DNA from 3 places in the Turicibacter sp. GALT-G1 genome. Region 2 is predicted to be linked to each of the others. Evidence: riboswitches for the same ligand, from Rfam matches in the RefSeq annotation. Region 2 holds a riboswitch; each other region holds the start of a gene.
The links. A riboswitch is a leader RNA that binds a small molecule or an ion and turns the genes downstream of it on or off. The one in region 2 is predicted to bind S-adenosylmethionine.
Positions count from the first base shown of each region.

Region 1: linked by a shared signal. The riboswitch ahead of NEH74_RS03380 (methionine ABC transporter ATP-binding protein) and the one ahead of NEH74_RS06265 (methionine ABC transporter ATP-binding protein) in region 2 are both predicted to bind S-adenosylmethionine.
Region 3: linked by a shared signal. The riboswitch ahead of metK (methionine adenosyltransferase) and the one ahead of NEH74_RS06265 (methionine ABC transporter ATP-binding protein) in region 2 are both predicted to bind S-adenosylmethionine.

Region 1 is NZ_JAMQUS010000015.1:55,315-57,590, reverse strand. It holds gene NEH74_RS03385 (DUF6320 domain-containing protein) at 1-621, shown strand, start outside; SAM riboswitch class I at 727-829, shown strand; SAM riboswitch class I at 914-1,015, shown strand; gene NEH74_RS03380 (methionine ABC transporter ATP-binding protein) at 1,110-2,153, shown strand; gene NEH74_RS03375 (methionine ABC transporter permease) at 2,137-2,276, shown strand, end outside.
Region 2 is NZ_JAMQUS010000031.1:24,295-26,570, reverse strand. It holds gene NEH74_RS06270 (manganese efflux pump MntP family protein) at 1-364, opposite strand, end outside; SAM riboswitch class I at 569-669, shown strand; gene NEH74_RS06265 (methionine ABC transporter ATP-binding protein) at 793-1,806, shown strand; gene NEH74_RS06260 (methionine ABC transporter permease) at 1,806-2,276, shown strand, end outside.
Region 3 is NZ_JAMQUS010000027.1:63,868-66,143, reverse strand. It holds gene NEH74_RS05665 (DNA recombination protein RmuC) at 1-521, shown strand, start outside; SAM riboswitch class I at 595-696, shown strand; gene metK (methionine adenosyltransferase) at 1,167-2,276, shown strand, end outside.

The sequences.
Region 1 (2,276 bases), on a different contig from region 2:
TTGAATAACTGTCCACTTTGTGGGCAATCACTGGAGTCGGTTGAATTTGAAATTGAACGAGATTATCCAGAGCAATTTGCAAAAAAACGCCGTTTTTCTATTCGAAAATCCATTATTTTTTTAGCGATGATGATTATCTCCTTCTCATTTATCAGTGGGATTTTTCAAGATTTTCAATGGAATTGGGTATTCATTATTACAGCTGCAACACTTTACTTAACTATTAGTGCTATTTTAGGATCACGTGTGAAAAGAAATATTGGTCCAAATATTTTAACACAGGTTATTGGAATATCGGCTTTATCAATCATTATTGATTATTTTTTGGGATATAGTGGGTGGTCTTTAGAGATTATTTTCCCGCTGGGGTTAATGGCTGGAACAACTATAATTACTGTCATGATTCTTCTTAATTCAAAGCGATTTACGGATTTAGTTATTTATCAATTGATGTTTGGATTGATGGGAATTGTGATTTTGGCGATGATTTATTTCCAAGTCATTCTGTTTCGTCAAATTGCTATTATTGGAAGTTATTATACGATCATTACTTGTGTCGGTTTATTCTTCTTTGCAGATCGTCAGATGATTCATGAGTTGAAGAAAAAATTTCATTATTAATTAATATTTTTGATAAAAAATACAAATTATGTAAGAAATGATTTACAAATAGAAAAATAGATGTTATAGTATCCATAAGTTAAATAATTCCAATTGAATCGTGATTCCTTATAAAGAGAAGTGGAGGGACAGGCCCGATGAAGCTTCAGCAACCAGTACAGATGTACAGTGGTGCTAAATCCGACAGAACTATTCTGAGAGATGAGGAGAACAGGTTAGTATGCTGATTTTAAACTAAGGTGTTCTTCTGATTTCTCAGAAGGAATCCTTAGTTTTTTTAATTAAATAATAATCCTTATCGAGAGAAGTGGAGGGACAGGCCCGATGAAGCTTCAGCAACCAGTACAATGTACAAAGGTGCTAAATCCGACAGAGCTATTCTGAAAGATGAGGGAGTGAGTGAGAATTTATTTAGATTTGAACGGACTTCTTTCATCAGCATAAGGAGTCCGTTTTTATTTTGGAAACAGCAAGAAAGGAGAGTCAATATGATTGAACTGAAGAATGTGAGTAAAACTTTTTCGCTAAAGGGGAAGATTGTTGAAGCGGTTAAAGAGGTTAATTTGACAGTAGAAGCTGGTGAAATTTTTGGGATTATTGGATATAGTGGTGCAGGCAAGAGTACTTTAATTCGATGTTTAAATTTTTTAGAAGTTCCAACTGAAGGTGAAGTGATTGTTAATCGTCAAGTGCTAAATCAATTATCGCCCAAAGAATTAAGATTAGCTCGTCACAAAATTGGGATGATTTTTCAGCACTTCAATTTATTAAAGACACGAACTGTTTTTGATAACGTTGCTTATCCGTTAAAAGGTCAAAAAATTAGTAAAGAAGAAAAGAAGGAAAAAGTACTACGTCTTTTGAATTTAGTGGGTCTAGAGGATAAAGCAGATGTGTATCCTTCCCAATTAAGTGGGGGACAAAAGCAACGTGTGGCCATTGCACGAGCATTGGCTAATGATCCTCAAGTTCTATTATGCGACGAGGCAACATCTGCACTTGATCCACAGACGACAAAGTCGATTTTAAAACTTCTTAAAGAAATTAATAAAGAGTTAGGATTAACGATTGTGTTAATTACGCATCAAATGGAAGTGGTTAAAGAGATTTGTCATAAAGTTGCGGTCATGGAGAAGGGCCGTATTATTGAACAAGGAAATATTGTTAGTGTCTTTTCAAATCCACAATCAGAGATTACAAAAGATTTTGTGTCCTCATTATTCCAAGATGAGAAAATCTTTGAGTTATTAGCAGAAAGAGCACCACTAGAAGAACTGAGTCACTTAGAGAAGCTAGTTAAAATCTCATTTGTTGGTCAGCAAACAGGACATGCCTTTATTTCGAAGTTATCAAAGCAATTTAATGTAGAGGCAAGTATTTTATTTGGAAGCATTGAGATTATTCAAAAGACCCCGATTGGTCATTTGATTGTTAGCTTCCATGGTAACAAAGAAGAAATCTTTAGTGCGATTAACTATTTAGAAAACTCAGATATTCAGGTGGAGGTGTTAAAGAATGAATCAGTTGCTTAATCAAATTTGTCCGAATGTCGTAGCGTATTTTCCAGAGTTAATTCAAGCGCTATGGGATACATTATTGATGGTGGTCATCTCGGGATTGTTTGCTGTGTTAATTGGTTTACCCATTGGAGTTGT
Region 2 (2,276 bases):
TCCCAAACATCGCAAGTAACTTTAAGGATAAATCTTTTTTTTTATTGAAGCCCATCTCATGAGATTCAATATATTCTTCTTTCGAGCTTTCAAAAGCTTCTTTTAACATTCTAACACCTAATATAATTAAAATCACACCAGCGATTAAATGATTATACGTCGTGATTTCTCCACTAACAAACTTTAATGAAACAATTCCAATGACAAATAACAGACCTTGAAAAAAGCCAAAACTAATGGATACTTTAAGACGATCTCTCACTGTATGGGCTAATCCATCCATTCCTAATGTAATAGCAACCGCAAATGCATCCATAGCTAATGCAACTGACATTATCATGATAACTACTAAATATTCTTTCAACGATTCTCACCCCAACTTTAGTTTCCTTTTATCTTTACATCTTATCGAAATGATTACAAATATATGATTAAAATTTTTCTATCTCATATTATCCCTATATAAGACTTAATAAATGTGGCCTGTTTGTGGAAAAAAATAATTGACTTTCCATAAATAGGATTTATAATAGTTATTAAGATTTACAATTTTATACAACTTAACAAACTCTTATCACGAGAGGCGGAGGGACAGGCCCGATGATGCCCGGCAACCAATCAGTCATGATACGGTGCCAATTCCTGCAGACATTGTCTGAAAGATAAGGGAAAGTGTGATCTACATATAAATTATGTAATACACCTTTCTGCTTATCGAAGTAGAAAGGTTTTTTTATTTCATAAATAAGAAAATTGTAGCATCTGATTAAGAGAACGAAAGGGGAGAATTTCATGATTGTTCTTAATCAAATAAAAAAAATATTTAATACGAATTCTGGATGTGTCACTGCTGTAGATTCGGTTAACTTATCTATCCGAAAAGGGGAAATATTCGGAATTATCGGTTACAGTGGGGCTGGAAAAAGTACACTAATTCGAATGTTAAACTTACTGGAACGTCCAACTGAAGGGACAGTTACCATTGATGGGAAAGATTTAACTCAAATCTCCTCTAAAGAGCTTCGATTAGCTCGACAACAAATTGGAATGGTCTTTCAACACTTTAATTTACTCTGGTCACGTACGGTATTTGAAAATATCGCCTTCTCACTTGAGATTGCAGGGGTAAAAAAAGAAGAAATCAAGCCACGAGTTTTAGAACTTATTCAATTAGTTGGTTTAAGTGGAAAAGAAGACAATTATCCCTCTCAATTGAGTGGTGGACAAAAACAACGCGTTGGGATTGCACGTGCATTGGCTAACAATCCTAAAGTTCTACTTTGTGATGAAGCCACTTCAGCCCTTGATCCGCAAACAACAGATGAAATTTTAGATTTACTTGTTCAAATTAATAAAAAATATAACTTAACTATTGTTCTAATCACACATGAAATGCATGTGATTCAAAAAATTTGTCATCATGTGGCGATTATGGAAAGTGGGCGTATCGTTGAACAAGGAGATGTCTTAACGGTTTTCTCTAATCCTCAGCATCCAGTTACTGAACGTTTCGTTAAACAAGTAGCGAGTGAAGATGACTCAATTGAGACGGTCGAACATCTAATTAAAAAGTTCCCTAAAGGAAAAATTGTTCTTCTGAAATATCTAAAAGAAAAAGCAGAACAACCTTTCATCACAAACGTTATTCGTAACTACCAAGTGGACATTAATATTATTCAAGGAAAGGTCGTACAAACTCAAGAGGGTGGCTACGGTTCTCTTTATGTTCAACTTACGGGTCTAGAAATCATTCCAGCTCTTAATTATTTAAAAGAAGTTGGGGTAGAAGTTGAGGTGATTTCATAATGTTTTTATTATTACTACCAAATGTCAAATGGGATAAAATGTTCTCGGCAACGCTTGAAACATTATATATGACTGCTATCGCAGGTATCTTCGTCTTTATTTTAGGATTAATTATCGGGTTAGTCTTATTTTTAACAGCACCGAATCAACTCTTAGAAAATAAATGGATTAATCGTGTTTTATCAGCATTTGTTAACATTTTTCGTTCAATTCCATTTGTCATTTTAATCATTCTTTTGTTAAACTTTACAAAATTCTTAGTTGGGACGGTCCTTGGGCCGAATGCAGCCCTACCAGCTTTAATTATAGGAGCCGCTCCTTTCTATGGGCGTCTTGTTGAAATCGCGCTTCGCGAAATTGATAAAGGTGTCATAGAAGCTTCCATTGCAATGGGAGCTTCACTTTGGACGATTATTCGAAAAGTCCTCATTCCTGAAAGCTTACCTGCTTTAGTTTCAGGAATTACGGTT
Region 3 (2,276 bases), on a different contig from region 2:
TTGATTCGAAATTCCCATTGGAAAACTATCAGCGAATGATGGATCGTAACTTACCTGATGTAGAACGTAAAATTGCCACCAAGCAGTTTAAACAAGATGTGAAAAAGCATATTGATGATATTGCCATGAAGTATATTACACCGGAGGAAACATCGGATCAGGCGATTTTATTTTTGCCAGCAGAGGCCATTTTTGCAGAGATTAATGCTTACCATATTGATTTAATTGAATATGCTCAACAAAGACGAGTTTGGTTAGTTTCTCCAACAACTTTAATGTCGACTTTAACAACGATTCAAGTCATTATAAATAATCTTGAACGCGATCGTCATGCTTTAGTCATTCAACAAGAGTTAAATAAATTAGGAGATGAATTTAAGCGATATAAGGAACGTTGGGATAAATTAAGTAAACACATTGATACAGTTTCAAAAGATGTCAAAGAGATTCATATTACGACTGAAAAAATTGGAACTCGCTTTGATTCGATTTCAAATGTTGAATTAGATTTTAAAGAATAACCGTTAATAATTGACAAGTTACGAGTTTTTTCTTATAATGAATAATGAAATTAAAAATAAATATAATAATATACTCTTATTAAGAGCGATGGAGGCATAGGGGCCTATGAAGTCGCGGCAACCTCCTTGAATAGGAAGGTGCCGACCCAAGCGAGTTTAACTCGAGCAATAAGAGGGTTTGAATCAGTCATTCAAGTCCGCTTATAGCGGACTTTTTTTGTTAGCCTAAAGGGACAACTTCGGGGTTATCCACTCAAGTGCTAAGGAGTGATGAGCAGTAGTGAATCCGACCAGCCTTTGTGGTTTTACCGCATTAGATGAGCTATATGTAAGCTTATCTCTTTAAACAGAGTAAAAGTTAGATAAACTGTACACCGTAGGTGAAACTATAAGTTGTTCTTTCCATGTTATCCGCTAGTATGCTCATGATCTGAGCGGCCAGCGATAGATTATATGTACTAGTTTGTTAAAGAAAAAAGAATTACTTAGAAAAGGTGGATTATTTTTCTTAAATTGTCCATTATAGGTATGAATGATTGATTTTGTTAATGATTTTTAAATATTAACCGGCCCGAGCTATTATCTCTCGTCAGGAACTTAATAATATAGAGTATTTCTTAGTGTAATTAGAAGGAGGACATTAGTATGTCAGAACGTCGATTATTTACATCAGAATCTGTAACAGAAGGGCATCCAGATAAGATTGCAGATCAAATCTCAGATTCAATTTTAGATGCTATCTTAGCAAAAGATCCTATGGCACGCGTTGCTTGTGAAACGTCTGTGACAACAGGATTAGTCTTAGTATTTGGAGAAATTACTACTTCTTCATATGTTGATATCCAAAAGGTTGTTCGTGAAACAATTCGTGAAATTGGATATAACCGTGCGAAATATGGGTTTGATGCAGATACTTGTGCTGTGTTAACAGCTATTGATGAACAATCTGTAGATATTGCAATGGGGGTTGATCAAGCATTAGAAGCTCGTACAGGAATTATGACTGATGAGCAAATTGAAGCAATTGGTGCAGGGGATCAAGGATTAATGTTTGGTTTCGCCACAAATGAAACTGAAGAATATATGCCTTTACCAATCTCATTAGCACATAAATTATCTCGTCGTTTAACTGAAGTTCGTAAAAATGGAACCTTAGATTACTTACGTCCAGATGGTAAAACACAGGTAACAGTTGAATATGATGAGGCAGGAAAACCAGTTGCAATCGATACTGTTTTACTTTCAACACAACATTCACCAGAAGTAAGTCACGAACAAATCGAAGCAGATATTAAAAAACATGTCTTTGATGCAGTGTTACCACAAAACTTAGTAACAGAAAATACTCGCTACTTAGTTAATCCAACAGGACGCTTTGTCATTGGTGGACCACACGGAGATGCTGGATTAACAGGACGTAAAATTATCGTTGATACATACGGAGGATATGCACGTCATGGTGGTGGAGCATTCTCTGGAAAAGATGCAACTAAAGTAGACCGTTCAGCAGCTTATGCAGCTCGTTATGTTGCTAAAAACTTAGTTGCAGCGGGATATGCTGATAAAATTGAAATTCAATTATCATATGCCATCGGTGTTGCTCAGCCAACTTCAATCATGGTTGATACATTTGGAACAGGAAAAGTATCAAATGCCAAGATTGTAGAAGTTATTCGTCAAAACTTCGACTTACGTCCAGCAGGAATCATCCAAATGTTAGATTTACGTAAGCCGATTTATAAACAAACAGCTGCT